3 regions of the Proteus vulgaris genome follow, and region 3 is predicted to be linked to each of the others. Evidence: riboswitches for the same ligand, from Rfam matches in the RefSeq annotation. Region 3 holds a riboswitch; each other region holds the start of a gene.
The links. Region 3 has a riboswitch for thiamine pyrophosphate ahead of thiB (thiamine ABC transporter substrate binding subunit). Riboswitches for the same ligand answer to the same signal wherever they lie in the genome.
Positions count from the first base shown of each region.

Region 1: it holds a riboswitch for thiamine pyrophosphate, as region 3 does, so the genes downstream of both, thiD (bifunctional hydroxymethylpyrimidine kinase/phosphomethylpyrimidine kinase) here and thiB (thiamine ABC transporter substrate binding subunit) in region 3, are expected to answer to the same signal.
Region 2: it holds a riboswitch for thiamine pyrophosphate, as region 3 does, so the genes downstream of both, thiC (phosphomethylpyrimidine synthase ThiC) here and thiB (thiamine ABC transporter substrate binding subunit) in region 3, are expected to answer to the same signal.

Region 1 is NZ_CP090064.1:2,580,810-2,586,982, forward strand. Features, by position in the region: gene LW139_RS12480 (protein kinase domain-containing protein) at 1-182, opposite strand, end outside; gene LW139_RS12485 (4Fe-4S single cluster domain-containing protein) at 200-829, opposite strand; gene LW139_RS12490 (AAA family ATPase) at 829-2,667, opposite strand; gene thiD (bifunctional hydroxymethylpyrimidine kinase/phosphomethylpyrimidine kinase) at 2,825-3,622, opposite strand; TPP riboswitch at 3,674-3,762, opposite strand; gene LW139_RS12500 (hypothetical protein) at 4,079-4,723, shown strand; gene pagP (lipid IV(A) palmitoyltransferase PagP) at 5,324-5,959, shown strand; gene LW139_RS12510 (hypothetical protein) at 6,024-6,173, opposite strand, start outside.
Region 2 is NZ_CP090064.1:3,993,640-3,999,812, forward strand. Features, by position in the region: gene nfi (deoxyribonuclease V) at 1-142, opposite strand, end outside; gene hemE (uroporphyrinogen decarboxylase) at 135-1,208, opposite strand; gene nudC (NAD(+) diphosphatase) at 1,297-2,082, opposite strand; gene LW139_RS18920 (HAD family hydrolase) at 2,229-2,909, shown strand; TPP riboswitch at 2,954-3,076, shown strand; gene thiC (phosphomethylpyrimidine synthase ThiC) at 3,206-5,158, shown strand; gene thiE (thiamine phosphate synthase) at 5,142-5,789, shown strand; gene LW139_RS18935 (HesA/MoeB/ThiF family protein) at 5,783-6,173, shown strand, end outside.
Region 3 is NZ_CP090064.1:3,550,297-3,556,469, forward strand. Features, by position in the region: gene ptsP (phosphoenolpyruvate--protein phosphotransferase) at 1-1,703, opposite strand, end outside; gene rppH (RNA pyrophosphohydrolase) at 1,712-2,242, opposite strand; TPP riboswitch at 2,355-2,446, shown strand; gene thiB (thiamine ABC transporter substrate binding subunit) at 2,512-3,525, shown strand; gene thiP (thiamine/thiamine pyrophosphate ABC transporter permease ThiP) at 3,525-5,105, shown strand; gene thiQ (thiamine ABC transporter ATP-binding protein ThiQ) at 5,098-5,799, shown strand; gene LW139_RS17060 (DNA polymerase II) at 5,887-6,173, shown strand, end outside.

The DNA of each region.
Region 1 (6,173 bases), 970 kb from region 3:
GAAATAATCGTAGGTGTATCAATGGATGAAGATATAGGAGGAGATGGACGCCACCCAGACTCATGAATAGGTTCAATTGTTAGATCCCATCCACAAGGCTTATTATTAACCTGTCCCGCACAGAAAATTTCGGTTAACTGGCGCTCCGTTCGGCAATGAGGACAAAAACGTATCATGGTCATCCTTTATTCCATCTCTCTTATCTTTTTATCTGTTTTAATTGTGCATCTTGTTGTGCTAATAATTCACGCAAACGAGCCATATCCCCCTTTTGAGGAATACCTGTAAGATAAATGCGTCCTTGATTATCCATTGAGAGATCAAGCACTTTATCTTCTTCGGTCACACTTCTATCAAAAGCATTAAAACGTGTACTTCCCAGTGCAGTTAAACAATGGAGTTGCTGATTATCGCTACCTCGTAACATCAAACTTTGCGTGTTTTCTACTTGATATCGACCACTCATTAACGCATCAATTAAGCCTGACATTTTAGTGAGTTGGGGTTCTATCTCATTCCAGTGATAACCACTATAAATAAAAATATCCCCCGAAAATTGCTGACGCAATGCGATTAATAGCGCATAAAGCGCCTCTGGTTGTTCAAAAGGTTCACCACCAGAAATCGTAATACCATTCGCAAATGCAAACCAAGGTTGAATTTGTTGGATAAGTGCCTCAACTGTGGTGCTTTCGGCTTTTCTTTCCCATGTATCTGGTGATAAACAGCCTTTACAACGTAAAGAGCATCCTTGAAACCAAATACCAATTCGTTTTCCTGGCCCCAATGTTGTGACTGGGAAATGGATTCGAGATAAGCTGATCTGCATTAATCTGCCTGCGGTACTAAAATAATATTGGTCATCTCAGCTATTTGAATATCCGCAATTTGATAGGCTTTTCCTACTGCTAAATCACTGTCAAAAATAGCTCTTGAAAGAGGATTAATTAAATAAACCTCTAATTGGTTACGAATACCACGACCACCATTTGATAGGTCAGATAAACAGTAGGTTTTTAACGTCGATTTAGCTGTTTCTGATATCGACAATATGAGTGATTGCTTATCAAGGCTCGATAAGATATTTGCTACCATTTGTTCAAATATTTGTTCTGCAACATCTTCTCGAATAAAATCAAAAACAATAATATTTTCACCAATACGGTTTAATAACTCAGGACGATTTAAAACCAATTTAAAATGACGTTCTATTTCACTTTTTACTTTACGGCTGACATTTTCAAACGGTTCATGAGGTAGAACATTTGCCACTCTCTCGCCATTATTATCAACGCGATAAATCCCAAGATTAGAGGTAAATATAATTAAGGCTTCAGAAAAATAAACGCGATCACCACGCCCTGACGTTAATACGCCATCATCTATAATCTGTAGGAATTTATCCATTAAATGAGGATGGGCTTTTTCTATCTCATCAAATAATACAACGCTAAAAGGCTTTTCACGAATAGCATTAGTTAATTCACCACCAGAGTTATAACCAACATAACCCGGAGGTGCGCCAATTAAACGTTGATCTGCATGTTCAGCACTAAATTCAGACATATCAAAGCGAATATAAGCACTTTCATCACCAAAAAGCAGTTGAGTGACTGTTTTTGCTAACTCAGTTTTACCCACACCTGTTGGCCCTGCTAAAAACAGTACGCCCCGTGGTCTTCCGCCTTTATTGTTACCTACTCCCGTCATTGCACGTTTAATAATATCGAGTAAGTGCGTGACGGCATGTTGTTGCCCCTTAACACGACGCTGTATAATTTGTGGTGCATTGCGAATTTTTTGTTTATCGATTTTCTGCCAAGGATCTTCAGTAATACCTACTTTGTAACGCCTTACCGCATCACTAATTCGCGTTATTTCCACTTCTTCAATACGCGCTAATTGCACTATTGCCACTAAATCTAGCAGTAGTAGCCCTTCTGTTTCATCAATAAAATCATTCAAAAGTGGCTCTTTTTCATTTTCAGCCAGTAATGAAAATCCCGCCAGTGATACCAATAAATTGGGTGCTAGAACTCTACGGATCTGGTTATCAGGCTTTGCAACAGGAATGGCTCGAATACGAGGATTATTAACGGTAAACCAATCTGGTAAATCAGTTTCTTTTTCTACGATCCAAAAAACCGTATTAAAGAAAGGCTGATTATGTTCACCTGCAGGTCTTGCTTTAGCTTGATGAGAAGTGACTAATGCTTGTGTAAACAAGCTATGTTCGGCAGGCATCAGATTATCACGATGAGAAAGTAAGCAAGAGGCAAAATCGATACATAACGCAATCGGCTGGCCTGTTATTGTTTGCCATTTTTCTAATACGCTATTTAAGCTATCAATATTACCCGATGCGCGATCGCCCGTAACGGTTAATCCTAGTTGTTGCATTAACATTGCGCCATCTTGCAAAGATTGGGTAGGATTAGCTATCCATTGAAATCCAGCTAACGGCGTATAAGTGATGATATGAACGTAACCCACTTCATACAAACTGTTATAAAGTGTCTGGTTAAAAGGCAGTGGCGTTATCATATTAGGCGCAACTTCACTGGCTTGTAAGTCACGTACATTACCAAATAACACAAACTGACTTTTCAATGGAATAAAGCGAAGTAAATCACGTAACCAACGTGGTTTTTGAAAGGCTGTATTCATATCATCCCTTATTGAAAATAAAATATATCTTACCTTAGTTCCTCAATATACAGGCTGTTTATATTGAGGACAGTGTTAATTATCTAAAGAGTATGATCATCAAATAGAAATAGAGCCATAAAGGCTCTATTTAAGATAAGTAATAGTGTAAGTAAAATTACCACCAGCGATGAAAATGGTGTACAGGGCCAAAACCTTGCCCAACTTCTAAACTGTCGGCATGTTCTAGCGCTTGCTGTAAATAGGCTTTTGCTTGTTCAACACAAATTTGCCAATTAGCGACTTGAGGACGAATAGCCGCTAAAGCGGCTGAAAGAGTACATCCTGTACCGTGGGTATTTTTTGTATTAACGCGTTTTGAAGTAAATCGCCACTCGCCATCTTGAGTAAATAACCAATCAGGGCTTTCATCTTCAGTTAAATGCCCCCCTTTCATCAACACCGCTTTGCATCCTTGTTTTAGTAATGCATAACCTTGTTGTTTCATCGTTATTTCATCTTTAGCAACCTCACAACCTAGCAGTGCTGCTGCTTCGGGTAAATTAGGCGTGATCAAATCAACCAAAGGCAAAAGCTGATTAACCATTTTATTAACGGCATCAGGCTGCAATAGCGGATCACCACTTTTAGCAATCATTACGGTATCAAGTACAACAAAAGGAATAGCATATTGCTGAAGTTTGTTACAAACCACATCAATAATCGTGGCATTAGAGAGCATACCAATTTTGGCACTATCAATTCGAACATCAGATAAGACAGCATCTAATTGAGCGGCAACAAAATCGGGGGATAAATCATAGACACGACGGACACCACAGGTATTTTGAGCAACAAGTGCTGTCATTACTGTCGTACCATAGACACCCAGTGCGGAAAATGTTTTCAGATCAGCCTGAATACCGGCACCACCACTAGGATCGGTGCCTGCGATAGACAATGCATTGAATCTCACTGATTAACTCCTCCTTTTACCAGTTACAGAAAAGTCGGGCTCTGTTAATCAGCAGAGTTACCTTGACTTCCCTACGCTGGCATTATCCAGATCAGGTTATACGGGTTCATCTCAGCCATAAGGCGCCCCGAGCCAAAGCCTGTAAATTCAGGCGATAAGGAGTATCGCATGCTCAAGATAAAGATGCTAGTTTGATAGCTAATCTCGATTTATTAACTCTCTATTTTTGAGGCTTGTTATTCAGTAATATAAATCAGCTCAGGTTGTATATAATAAATACTAAGCTGATGGCTTGTATTGTGGAAAACATAAATTTAAAGAATATATTTTAGTCATTCTTAAATAAGAAGAATAAAATAATTTATTTTACTCGTTTTAACGACGTTGGATATATTATCTGCTAGATGAGGTATTTATAATGCATTTCTGGACAATTACACCATGCGGAGGGGCTAAATGAAAAATGAACCATCGCAACAGAATAATGGACAATCAATGCCTTATCTTATTCCTGATGCAGACTTTAATGAAAAGTTGAAACTACCAGCTAAAAATATTGAACATACACTTCAGTTTATTACCCAAGGTGTAAAAGATATTGATTTAGAAGGTTTTGACACACCAATTGGATACCGTTTAGTTAAATCATTACATAAAGATCAATACAGACTTATCACCGCAGATAAAGAAAGTGAAACAGCCTACCTTGTTGAACTTAGATTTCGACAAGATATTGTTTATGGAAAAACAACGTGTACTCAAATAAAAGTTTGGCGATCCCGTATACCTAAACATCGTGATGCTATAAGAGAATTACCTCGTACTTTTTTCTGTAATCTTTTAAAAATTCATAATATTGTCGTTACTGATGAAGAGCAAACTTCTGATGGTAAAGGCTTTTGGATTGATATGATTTTATGGGCTTTTAGCAGAGGCCATTATATTTATGCCTCAGATGGAACGGAGGAAGATAGACCATTACACTTAATTAACAGTATTGAAGATTTTTACAATAACTGGGATGCTTTCTGCTGGGATAAAGATCGCGATACGCATACCCATCGGCTACTTATCATTAGCCAAGAAAAATTATCTCAATAATAAGTAATCTATCTCCTGATAACGCGTGAATAATGTTTATGCTTTAGGATAATCTGCACCAAAAAACTGATACCACACTAAATAAAACCCACACAACTTAAACGATTTATAAACCAACACAGAATTTTTCTTTTTTTTTATTTAACTCTTTTTATTCATTACTTTATCATCCTGTCAAAAATAAATACCTTTTTTATAAGTTAATGTTATTAAAATTAAATTTTTACTAATATTTAAATTAAGTCATAAAAATAGATATTTGGTCAATTTTTTATATTGGAAATAACTCATCTTAAATAAGATCTCTTTACCCTTATTTATCAACACCTTATTTTCAATCTAATAAAAAATTAATTTTAAATTAAAAACAATACGTTACCATTAAAAGATAACAATATTGAATGTCTTAAATAAACACATTCACAAATACAACAAACTTGTTTATTTTCTTTATAACCGATTCATATCCCTTAAGATTTTAGTTAAGAAGTAAAGTTTCAGATACCTCTTATCTTAAATACTTGTCGATTAAATAACACTATTAGTAACGTTTATTTGTCATCACCAGAATCATAGCAATGCCGTACTCGGAGTTATATTATGTTTTCAACCTATTTTCACCCTAGCGTTTTAGCAACCACGTTGTTTTCGCTTACGTTAACAACAACTGCTTTCGCTTCTGAAAATAATTCCCCTCCACATCAGATTATTACTAGAGAAAAACAGCAAACTACCAATAATGTATCTCAATCTAATAACGAAGAGAGTTATTGGGGGAAATTTAAGCGTAATGTCAATCAAACTTGGGATAACGACCAATATAATTACTATTTACCAGTATGGACTTGGCATAACCGTTTTACTTACGATAGAGAAAAAACTAATCGCTATAACGAAACGCCTTGGGGCTTTGGCATGGGGAAATATCGTTATGACAGTGATGGCGATTGGCACTCTCTTTATGCAATGGCATTTATGGATTCAAATAACCGGGTGCAGCCCATTATGGGCTATGGTTTTGAGAAAATGTGGTATCCCGGCGATAAAGACGGGTTCCGTATGGGGGCAGGATTTACACTGAGCATTACTGCGCGCCATGAATATGACTATATTCCGATGCCTCTTCCTTTGCCGTTAGTGTCTGTCGGTTATGGGCATCTTTCACTACAAGCAACCTATGTACCAGGTACTTATAACAACGGTAACGTGTTATTTGCTTGGTTACGTTGGCAGTGATCTATAAAAATACCAAAAGATATACTTAATAATATTTTGATAATATCCTGAGTATATCTTTATTTTAATACTGGCCGTTATAGCGCCAAGCATGAGTCAAAGCGGTACTAAATTCTAATTGACTCACTCTTTCTAATGCTGTTGTGAGTAGTTCTTCCCACTCTTTTTCAGAAAACTCATCAAATAAGCTATACATCATATCTATTTCATTTTG
Region 2 (6,173 bases), 440 kb from region 3:
TGGCAGCGCGAGTGACTGCGCCACCATCTTCAAAACCAACATCAGCACCAGCAATATAAGTAGGCATTGTAAATTGGTCTGTCAAAATAACTTGTTGAGCTTTTTCTGTCTGCTCCTGACGCAATTGTGAGGTATTAATCATTATCCTGATGATAAGGCTTCGATAAACGGTGAACCGCATCAATAAATGCACCAGCATGCTCTGGTGGAACATCTTGATGAATACCGTGCCCAAGATTAAAGACATGACCGTTGCCTTTACCAAACCCAGCAAGAATAGTTTCGACTTCTTGCTCTATTCTAGCTGGTGGCGCATACAGCATAGAAGGATCCATATTACCTTGTAAGGCTACTTTATCCCCTACTCGACGACGTGCATCTTCGATATCAATCGTCCAATCTAGCCCTAATGCATCACAACCTGTTGCTGCCATTGCTTCTAGCCAACGACCGCCACCTTTAGTAAATAAGGTTACAGGAACTTTTCTTCCATCGTATTCGCGAATAAGACCATCAACAATCTTATGCATGTAGTGTAATGAGAAAAGTTGGTAATCACGTCCTGTTAGTACACCACCCCATGTATCAAAGATCATGATGGATTGTGCACCCGCTTTAATTTGAGCATTCAAATAAAGGATAACGCTATCTGCGAGTTTATCCAGTAATAGATGTAGTGCTTGTGGCTCTGCGTACATCATTTTTTTTATTTTTGTGAAGGCCTTACTACTTCCACCTTCCACCATGTAGGTTGCCAGTGTCCAAGGGCTTCCCGAAAAACCGATTAATGGCACACTGCCTTGCAATGCATGACGAATTGCACGTACTGCATTCATTACATAGCCAAGTTCGTCTTCAGGATCAGGAATTGGCAGTTTTTGAATATCGGCAAGGCTATTTATTGGGGACTTAAAACGAGGTCCTTCACCAGTTTCAAAGTAAAGGCCTAGCCCCATTGCATCAGGGATAGTTAAAATATCAGAAAATAAAATAGCGGCATCTAAAGGAAAGCGTCTTAAAGGCTGTAATGTCACTTCACATGCCAATTCTGTATTTTTGCACAATGAGATGAAATCCCCCGCCTGTGCCCGTGTTTCCTTATACTCAGGAAGATATCTGCCTGCCTGACGCATCATCCAAACTGGGGTGACATCAACAGGTTGGCGCAGCAACGCACGTAAATAGCGGTCGTTTTTCAACTCACTCATGACTAACTCCATTAACAGTAATAGGGCCGCAAAATAGTATGTATTGTAACATGCTGGAAAAATAACTGTTGGCAGACAACGCCTTTATTTAGTTCTTTTCTTTATCTTGTCTAATATTCGCTATCGTATCTTCTATTAAGCGTCGCGCAATAGTATCTGGAGGTGGGATCTGTGGTAGTTGATCGTAACGATACCAAGCCGCACTGGTTAATTCAGAAGGATCATGGCGCAACTCTCCTCCATCGTAATCAGCCAAAAACCCCATCATTAAAGAATGAGGGAACGGCCAAGGTTGAGAGGATACGTAGCGAATATTACGAATACGAATATTACTTTCTTCAAATACTTCGCGAGCGACGGCCTCTTCTAAGGTTTCACCAACCTCAACAAAACCAGCGAGCACAGTATAAAGAGGGGAATGCTTATGCCTAACATGATGTGCGAGTAAAATTTTATCTTCATGACGAATACCCACAATAATACAAGGGGCAATCTGTGGGTAATAACGTTCATGACAGTTATCGCATAAACAAGCCCATTCACTCTCACTATGGCGCATTTTAGAACCACAATAGCCACAAAAACGATGAGAACGATAAAACTCTGCTAACTGAACACCACGACCCACTAGTTTAAATAAATTCTCATCTTGCGAGGCGATAAGCCTTGGCGAACACATATCGTTATCCATTTTTCCATGAATAAGCCAAACAGTTTCACCCTGCCATTCACCAACAATTTTGGCGTGTTGACCAACTAGCTCCCAATCCTTTGCAAAACCAAAAGGGAGTTCACCTTTCGGTAACCACACTCGCCCACCGAGGCTGACTGTCCACCAGCCTTTCTCTGATCCCGTTAACGTATATAAATGCATAATGATAATTCTATCCAAAATAATGATATAGAATTAAGGATACTCTCTTTAGTAAGACCCTCTCAATGTATTATGATTATTCTCTATAATTTATTAACATTCAAAAGGGGTTTCATAAATTTTATTTATAATAAAGGAATGCTAATATGACTGATAAAACCCAAAATAAAATTGCGATTTTTGATTTAGATGAAACGCTTTTAGCGGGTGATTCTAGTCGTTTATGGACACGTTATTTATGGGATAAAAAAATAGTCACTGATCCTCATTTCCTAAAACTAGACGAACAAATGATTGCAGACTATTACGCCGAAAAGCTGGATATAAACCAATATCTTTTTCAACATCTAGCATATTTTAAGCATCATAATATAGATAAAATAAATCATTGGATTAATGACTTTACTGAAACAAAAATTCAGCCTCTGCTTTACCCACAAGGAATATCAATAATTACACAATATCGGCAGCAAAATATTCCCGTTATGATTATTTCAGCAACAATGTCCTTTCTCGTTCACGCTATTGCAAAACAACTCAATGTGGATGTTTCAATGGGTATTGATATGCAAATTAAGGACAATCATTACACTGGATTTATTGAAGGTATTCCTACCTTTCGAGAAGGAAAGGTTGAGCGTTTAAATCAATGGAAAGAAGCCAATAACATTAATAGTTTTTATGTTTGTTTCTATACTGATTCATCTAATGACCTTCCATTATGTTACCAAGCGGATCGTGTTATCGCAGTTAATGCAGATAAAAAATTAACTCAAGTTTCGGATGAAAAAGCGTGGGAACAGCAACATTGGAATTTAAATAAATAACCCATGCTGGACTTGTAGTTTTCAAAATCTTTCATATACTGGACTTCTTCTTGTCGGAGTGCCTAGTGTTTATAAGGCTATTATAAACACAGGCTGAGACCGTTAATTCGGGATCCGCGGAACCTGATCGGGTTAATACCCGCGAAGGGAACAAGAGTGATTCGACCTTTTGATAGCTTCATCCGTATATTTTTTATACGCCTATCTGTCGATACTCCCTGCGACCTCCAGACAAGCATTTTTCTCAATATTCACCCGACAGGCTACAGCCTGCATGATATTTATTAGGAAATGCTATGTCCCAAAATCAAACTATATCCGTTAAAGATATTTCACCAACAAACAACAAACTGCGCCCACGAAAAGAGCAGCGTGATGCAGCTCAAGAATTTATCAGCACCATTCAAGGTGTCAGTTTCCCAAATTCAAACCGCATTTACCTCGAAGGATCACGTGCTGATATTCAAGTCCCTATGCGTGAGATCCAACTTGATAAAACGCTAGTAGGAGGATCAAAAGATTCCCCTGTTTTTGAAGATAATGAACCTGTTCCGGTATATGACACTTCTGGCCCTTATGGCGATCCGGCTTCTCAACTCGACGTTAATCTTGGCTTAAAAAAAATTCGCCAATCATGGATTGATGAGCGCAATGATACTGAAGCGCTTTCACTCTTAAGCTCTGATTTTACACAACAACGTCTTTCTGATGCAGGATTAGAACATCTACGCTTCCCGTTAAAGCCTAATCCTAAAAAAGCCCTACAGGGTAAAAGCGTGACGCAATTGCATTATGCTCGAAAAGGTATTATCACACCTGAAATGGAGTTTATTGCTATTCGTGAAAATATGGGGCGTGAACGTATTCGAAGCGAAGTATTACGTCAACAACATGCAGGATTCAGCTTTGGTGCGCATCTCCCTGACAATATTACCCCTGAGTTTGTACGCCAAGAAGTTGCTGCTGGTCGAGCTATCATTCCTGCCAATATCAATCACCCTGAATCAGAGCCAATGATTATTGGGCGAAATTTCTTAGTGAAAGTGAATGCCAATATCGGAAACTCCTCTGTAACCTCCTCCATTGAGGAAGAAGTTGAAAAACTGATTTGGTCTACACGTTGGGGAGCAGATACCGTAATGGATCTCTCAACAGGCCGTTACATTCATGAAACGCGTGAGTGGATCATTCGCAATAGCCCTGTTCCTATCGGTACAGTTCCAATCTATCAAGCACTCGAGAAAGTTAACGGTATTGCTGAAGATCTCACTTGGGAAATGTTCCGAGATACCTTGCTTGAACAAGCAGAGCAAGGTGTTGATTACTTCACTATTCATGCAGGCGTATTGTTGCGTTATGTGCCAATGACGGCAAAACGCCTAACGGGTATTGTGTCTCGTGGCGGTTCGATAATGGCGAAATGGTGTTTATCACATCATAAAGAGAATTTCCTCTACGAGCATTTCCGTGAAATCTGTGAAATTTGTACCGCTTATGATGTTTCCCTTTCACTGGGCGATGGGCTAAGACCGGGTTCAATTCAAGATGCTAATGATGAAGCACAATTCTCTGAATTACATACTCTAGGTGAACTGACAAAAATTGCATGGGAATATGACGTTCAAGTCATGATAGAAGGCCCAGGCCACGTTCCAATGCAGATGATCCGCCGCAATATGACAGAAGAATTAGAGCATTGTCATGAAGCACCATTTTATACATTAGGTCCTCTCACTACGGACATTGCACCGGGTTACGATCACTTCACATCAGGTATTGGTGCAGCAATGATTGGTTGGTTTGGTTGTGCAATGCTCTGTTATGTTACTCCTAAAGAACATCTAGGTTTACCAAACAAAGAAGATGTAAAACAAGGGCTTATTACTTATAAAATTGCGGCTCATGCTGCCGATTTAGCCAAAGGACATCCCGGCGCTCAAATCCGTGATAATGCTATGTCGAAAGCCCGCTTTGAGTTTAGATGGGAAGATCAATTCAATTTAGCACTTGATCCTGAAACCGCACGCCAATATCACGATGAAACCCTTCCTCAAGCATCAGGTAAAGTGGCTCACTTTTGCTCAATGTGTGGTCCTAAATTCTGTTCAATGAAGATAACACAAGAAGTACGTGATTATGCGGCAGGTATGGAACAAATGTCTCAAGCCTTTAAAGAGCATGGGAATGAGCTATACCACAGTGCCGAAATCACTCGTGTTGAGGTGACTGAAAATGAACAGATCCTCTAATACACCTTTTGCATCAACAGAAAAAAAACTTGGACTTTACCCTGTTGTTGATTCTATTGAATGGATAGAACGCCTATTGAAAATAGGCGTTACCACACTTCAATTACGTATAAAAGATAAACAACCAGAAGATATTGAACAAGAGATCATCGAAGCAATAAGGCTAGGAAAACAGTACCACGCAAGACTGTTTATCAATGATTATTGGCAACTCGCCATTAAACATCAGGCTTATGGTGTTCATCTTGGTCAAGAAGATCTCGATATTGCTGATCTTGATGCAATTAAACAAGCAGGATTACGACTGGGTGTTTCCACTCACGACGAAACAGAATTACAAAGAGCAAAGGCGTTACGCCCATCTTACATCGCATTAGGGCATATATTTCCAACTACAACGAAAGATATGCCATCTAAACCACAAGGTTTGAAGGCACTCAAACATCAAGTAGAACAGACACCTGATTTTCCCACTGTTGCTATTGGTGGGATCTCGCTAGAGAGAGTATCTGATGTGATTGCAACAGGCGTCGGGAGTGTTGCTTTAGTCAGTGCAATAACAAAAGCATCTGATTGGCAAAAAGTAACGCGTAAATTATTAGAATTAGTTGAAGGAAAATCGTCATGCTAAATGATAATGATTTTATGCGTTATAGCCGACAAGTGATGTTAGAAGATATTGGCCTAGAGGGTCAAAACAAACTTCAACAAGCAAGAGTACTGATTGTTGGACTTGGTGGATTAGGCTCTCCCGCATCACTTTATCTTGCTGGGGCAGGTATTGGTGAGCTTATTTTAGTTGATGATGATAAGTTGCACGTTTCTAATCTACAGCGCCAAATTCTTTATCGCACTCAAGATATTCCTGAAGCAAAATCGGATATTGCAAAGCAAGCTTTGCTTGCTTTAAATCCAGATATAAAAGTCACTTCTTATAAACAACGTATTGATGATGATTCATTACTTAAATTAGTTAAAGAGGTCGATTTAGTTTTAGATTGCACTGATAACATGC
Region 3 (6,173 bases):
GCTTCGTCAATTTCATCAATACTTGTCACCATCGGCAACAATATTTTCAAATTTTTAAATTCGAGGTTTGCTTTTAGCATAGCACGAAGCTGAATAAGGAAAATTTCAGGTTGATCGAGTAATATTCTTATTCCTCGCCAACCCAAGCAAGGATTTTCCTCATTAATGGGCATATAAGGAAGTTGTTTATCTGCACCCACATCTAATGCACGTAACACAACGGGTTTATCAGGGAAAAAAGAGAGTATTTCACGATAGCGATTTTTTTGTTCATCTTCTGATGGAAAACCGCTTTGTAGCATAAAAGGAATCTCTGTCCGATATAAACCAACACCGTCTATTCCCACGCTAATACGTTGCTCGTATTTAATATTTAATCCCGCATTCAATTGAACACTAACCGATTCACCATTTTTGAGAACAGCTTGCTGTTCTAATTGATCTTCTGCAATCTGGCTTAATACACTTTCTTCATCAATAATCTGTTTATATTCTTGAGTAATAAAAGGCTCTGGTTCAATAAAAATCTCACCACGATAACCATCAAGAATAAGCATACGATTATGTAAAAGTTCAGGTTGAATATCCGCGCCCATAATCGCGGGAATTCCCATTGCTCTAACAAGGATCGCTGAATGAGAGTGTGTTGCACCATCTCGCACAATCACACCCGCAAGTTGTTGTTCAGGTAATTCTGCCAATAAACTTGCGCTTAATTCATCTGCCACCAAAATAAAGCGCTCAGGCCAAATATTGGTTGAACTGACTTCATCATCTAAATGAAATAATAAACGCCGTCCTAATGCTTTTAGATCAGAGGCTCTTTCTCTCATGTAGCCATCTTTCAGGCTAGAAAATTGTGACGAAACTTTCTCAACAACCACTTTTACAGCCCATTCTGCGACATATCCCTGAGTAATAATCGCTGTCATTTTGTGTTTAAGTTGGGGATCATTAAGTAGATGCGAGTAGAGATCAAAAATGGCGGCACTCTCTTTTTGTGCATTCGCCATAAAACGTTTACTAAAACGGCGACATTCTGCCGTGGCATCTTCTAAAGCCACTGTGAGTCGATTTAATTCCGCCTTAATATCAAGCGCGCTAGCTTTAAATACATTTTCAAGAACTGGCTGGGAAATTTCTTGCCAACCATAAGCCATTACCACTCCGGTCGAAACTGATAATGCTTTAATGCGACTTTGACGATATTGCCCAAATAGCCCTTTAGTTTGTACTTGCGATAATGTTGCGCCTAATTGTGTTGCTAACGTCACCATAAAAGACTCTTCGCTCTCGTTAAATAAGCGACGCTCTTTTTGTTGAACAACTAAAACACCAAGGAGTTGACGACGATAAACAATAGGTACACCAAGGAAAGCACGCAGATCGTCTTCTTTTACTTGAGGAAGGTATTTAAAACTAGGATGCTCGCGAATATCTGCGAGATTGATAAGCTCAGAAAGGCGTCCAACTTCACCAACAACGCCTTCATCAAACGAGAGGCTAACGGCACGTCCTCTGGGTTTTTTAAGTCCTTTTGTGGCCATTAGATAAAAACAACTACGTTGCTTATCAGCAAGATAAATAGAACACACATCCGTGTGCATTGCCTGACACGTTTCCTTGACTAAGAGTTCAAGTGCTTCTGGAAGCCCTGCTGCCATAGCCACTTTTTCTACAATTTCTCGCAAACGTGTCAGCATAGTGTTATCTAATACCTTTTACGCCGATATCCATACGATGGACGAGGTAAAGACATTTGTTCTTGCAATGGCATGACTACTGGTGCGAACTCTTTCATTACACGACGATAAACATCGCGTTTAAAAGAGACGACTTGTCGAACGGGATACCAATAACTCACCCAACGCCAGCCATCAAATTCTGGCGTTTTGCTTTGTTGAACGTTAATGTCCTTATCATTACTTGTTAACTGCAAAAGGAACCAACGCTGTTTTTGTCCAATACAAACAGGTTTTGTGTCCCAACGCACCAAACGCTTAGGCAACTTGTAACGTAACCAGTTACGTGTGGAGGCAAGAATTTTAACATCCTTGCGACTTAACCCAACTTCTTCGAACAACTCTCGGTACATTGCCTGCTCTGGCGATTCTCCAGGGTTAATTCCTCCTTGAGGAAACTGCCATGAATGTTGCCCATAGCGACGAGCCCAAAGCACTTGCCCTTGCCGATTACAAATTACAATCCCTACATTCGGGCGGTAGCCATCATCATCGATCACTAGACTACCTCAATAACCAAATTTGAAAGATAACTCATTGTTTCATACTACTCACAGACGGTAAACCTCTATCAACAGACTTTGCACAACGCGTGGATTTATCTACAATGGGAAAGTCTCAACGGGGTGCCTTTTTAGGCTGAGAAAAACCCGTGGAACCTGATCCAGCTAATACTGGCGTAGGGATTTGAGTCAGGATGATGCAATATTTTATAATTTGCAGTCCTCACTCCTCAGATCCTTCCTGACTTTTTACTGAGGAACTAAATGTGTTAACTAAATCGCTTCGCTTTACTTTCCTACTGGGTGCACTGAGTGTAATAAGCACGTTCTCAGCGCAAGCTAATACTCAAAAACCGACACTCACTGTATATACTTATGATTCTTTTACCGCAGATTGGGGCCCAGGACCTGCCATTAAAAAAGCATTTGAACAACAGTGTGATTGTGAATTAAAGCTTGTTGCCCTTTCTGATGGTGTTTCTTTGCTAAATCGCTTACGTATGGAAGGTGGCAAGAGTAAAGCTGACATTATTTTAGGTTTGGATAACAATCTGATACATGCGGCCAAAGAAACTGGGCTTTTTGCACCAAGTAATATCGATACATCAAAACTCGCCTTACCTGAAAAATGGACTGACGACACCTTTGTACCTTATGACTACGGTTACTTTGCGTTTATTTATGATAAAAACCGTATTGCTAACCCACCCAAAAGCATGGATGAGTTACTAAATAGCCAAGAAAAGTGGAAAATACTGTATCAAGATCCTCGTACCAGTACACCAGGCTTAGGCTTAATGCTATGGATGCAATCACTTTATCCTGAAAACACCGCCTCTCAATGGAAGAAATTATCTGAGAAAACCCTTACCGTTACAAAAGGTTGGAGTGAGTCTTATGGCTTATTCTTAAAAGGTGAAGGTGATTTTGTGCTAAGTTATACTTCATCTCCGGGTTATCATATTTTAGCGGATAAAAAAGATAACTATGCAGCGGCTATTTTCTCTGACGGACACTATTTACAAGTCGAGGTTGCAGCTAAACTCAAATCGAGTAAACAACCTGAATTAGCTCAGCAATTTATGCAATTTATGCTCACTCCGGCTTTCCAAGAAACAATTCCTACCACCAATTGGATGTATCCCGTAATAGATATGCCATTACCAGATGTCTATTCGGTGATGCCTAAACCAGAAAAATCATTGCAATTTGATGCAGATGTTGTCGCTAAAGAGCGCCAAACATGGACGCGTAATTGGCAATCTGCGGTTAGTCGCTAATGAGAAGATGGCTTATCCCGGGGCTATGTGCCTCGGGTTTACTGCTTATTGTGGCTTTATTGTCATTTGGTGCATTATGGTTTAATGCGCCAAGTGGCGAATTATCCTCTATTTTTGCTGATGACTATTTATGGCATGTCGTGCGCTTTACTTTCTGGCAAGCCTTTTTATCTGCCTTATTTTCAATATTACCTGCCATTTGGCTCGCTAAAGCACTTTATCGACGCCAATTTAAAGGTAGAACACTTTTCTTACGTTTATGTGCCATGAGCCTTGTTCTACCCGTTTTAGTGGCACTTTTTGGTATTTTAACGGTTTATGGAAGAGTCGGTTGGATTGCTCAAATTTGTGAATGGCTGGGGATTAATTACCAATTTACCCCTTATGGCTTACAAGGCATTTTATTGGCACACGTCTTCTTCAATATGCCATTAGCAACCCGAATGCTGTTACAAGCTCTCGAAAGTATCTCGCCAGAACAACGCCAGTTAGCCTCACAATTAGGCATGAATGGTTGGCAGCGTTTTCGCTTTCTGGAATTTCCCTATTTATGGCGACAAATACTTCCCACTGCGTCACTGATTTTTATGCTCTGTTTTGCAAGCTTTGCTACTGTACTGGCGTTAGGTGGAGGCCCTGCGGCAACAACCGTTGAGCTAGCAATTTATCAAGCATTAAGTTATGACTACGATTTACATCGTGCTGCACTTTTAGCACTGATCCAGCTCTTTTGCTGTTTAGGCTTAGTGCTTATCAGCCAAAAACTCAAAGGTACACTCTTTGTCGGAGATAGCCAAAAACAGCATTGGCGTGATCCCAATGATCCTCTCTTTAGCAAAATAACCGATACTCTGATTATTATGCTCGCGATCCTTTTTTTAGTCCCCCCTATTTTAGCGGTGATAACAGATGGTCTTAACAGCGAATTAATACGAGTGATACAACAACCCATACTTTGGCGGGCTTTTACAACGTCTCTCATTATTGCGATTGGCGCAGGTATTGTTTGTGTTGTATTAACAATGATGTTGCTATGGAGTAGCCGAGAACTTCGCCTACGTCACTTTAAAAAAGCGGGGCAAGCTATGGAAATGAGTGGGTTGATTATTCTGGCAATGCCGGGCATTGTATTGGCAACAGGTTTTTTCTTGTTATTAAACAATACAATCGGACTCCCTGAATCACCATATACATTAGTGATTTTAACCAACGCATTAATTGCCATTCCTTATGCTTTAAAAGTGCTCGAAAATCCAATGAATGATATTGCTTCACGTTATGGACTTTTATGTCAATCGCTTAATATTCAGGGTATCAATCGACTTCGTTGGATCGAGTTACGAGCATTAAGAAAACCGATTTCACAAGCACTTGCTTTTGCTTGTGTTATTTCTATTGGTGACTTTGGTATTGTTGCTCTATTTGGTAATGAAACATTTAGAACACTTCCTTTCTATCTTTATCAGCAAATTGGGGCTTATCACACGCAAGATGGTGCTGTCACAGCCATGATCTTATTACTACTTTGCTTCTCTCTTTTTAGCCTAATAGAACGATTGGCAGGAAAATCTCATGATTAAATTAGAGCACCTTGCTTATACCTATGAACACCAACACCTTATGTTTGACTTAGCTGTAAACACCGGTGAACGTATCGCCGTATTAGGCCCAAGTGGCGCGGGGAAAAGTACCTTACTCAGCTTAATTGCTGGATTTTTACCTTCTGAAAAAGGAACCCTTTTTCTTAATGGTTGTGATCACACTAAAACTGCGCCCGCAAAACGCCCTATCTCTATGTTATTTCAAGATAATAATTTATTTCCTCATTTAACAGTTAGACAAAACATTGGCTTGGGATTAGATCCGGGGTTAAAACTCACAGATACACAAAAAATACTGTTAGAAAACCGAGCCAAACAAGTTTCTTTAAATGAACATCTTGACCGTTTACCTTCACAATTATCAGGTGGTCAGCGCCAACGTGTTGCCATTGCTCGTTGCCTTGTACGTGAACAACCTATCTTATTGCTCGATGAGCCTTTTTCTGCACTCGATCCCGCTTTGCGTATTGAAATGTTGGCTTTACTAGAACAACTTTGTGAAGAAAAAAAACTGACCTTATTGATGGTTTCACATAGCTTAGAAGATGCTATCAAGATTGCCTCAAGAGCAATTGTGATTGATAACGGAACAATTGTGTATGATGGTAATACACAATCGTTGATAAATGGTGAAGTGGATCAATCACTTATTTTAGGTATTCCCTCTAATTAAATACGCCCTAAATTAACTGTATAAATAACCACTATTTTGGCTATAATAAACACATCTTTAGCGAATTTTTGTGTGTATTAGGTGCCCATGGTTGACCATACTGAACAAGGCTTTATTCTCACTCGCCACTGGAGCGACACCCCAAAAGGTATCGTCGTCTCCTATTGGTTAGCGACAGAAAATGGCCCTCGTAAAGTCACAGTTCCTTTGCAACAAGCGATTGGCTTTGTTGCTCGTCAACATGAAACCGTTTTACGTTCACTTGTGAATAAAAATCCTGATATAGAAATTCGCCCTCTCGATTTAAAAGATTTTGAAAGACAGCCTGTTTTTGGCGTCTACTGCAAACAACACCGACAACTCACTCAACTAGA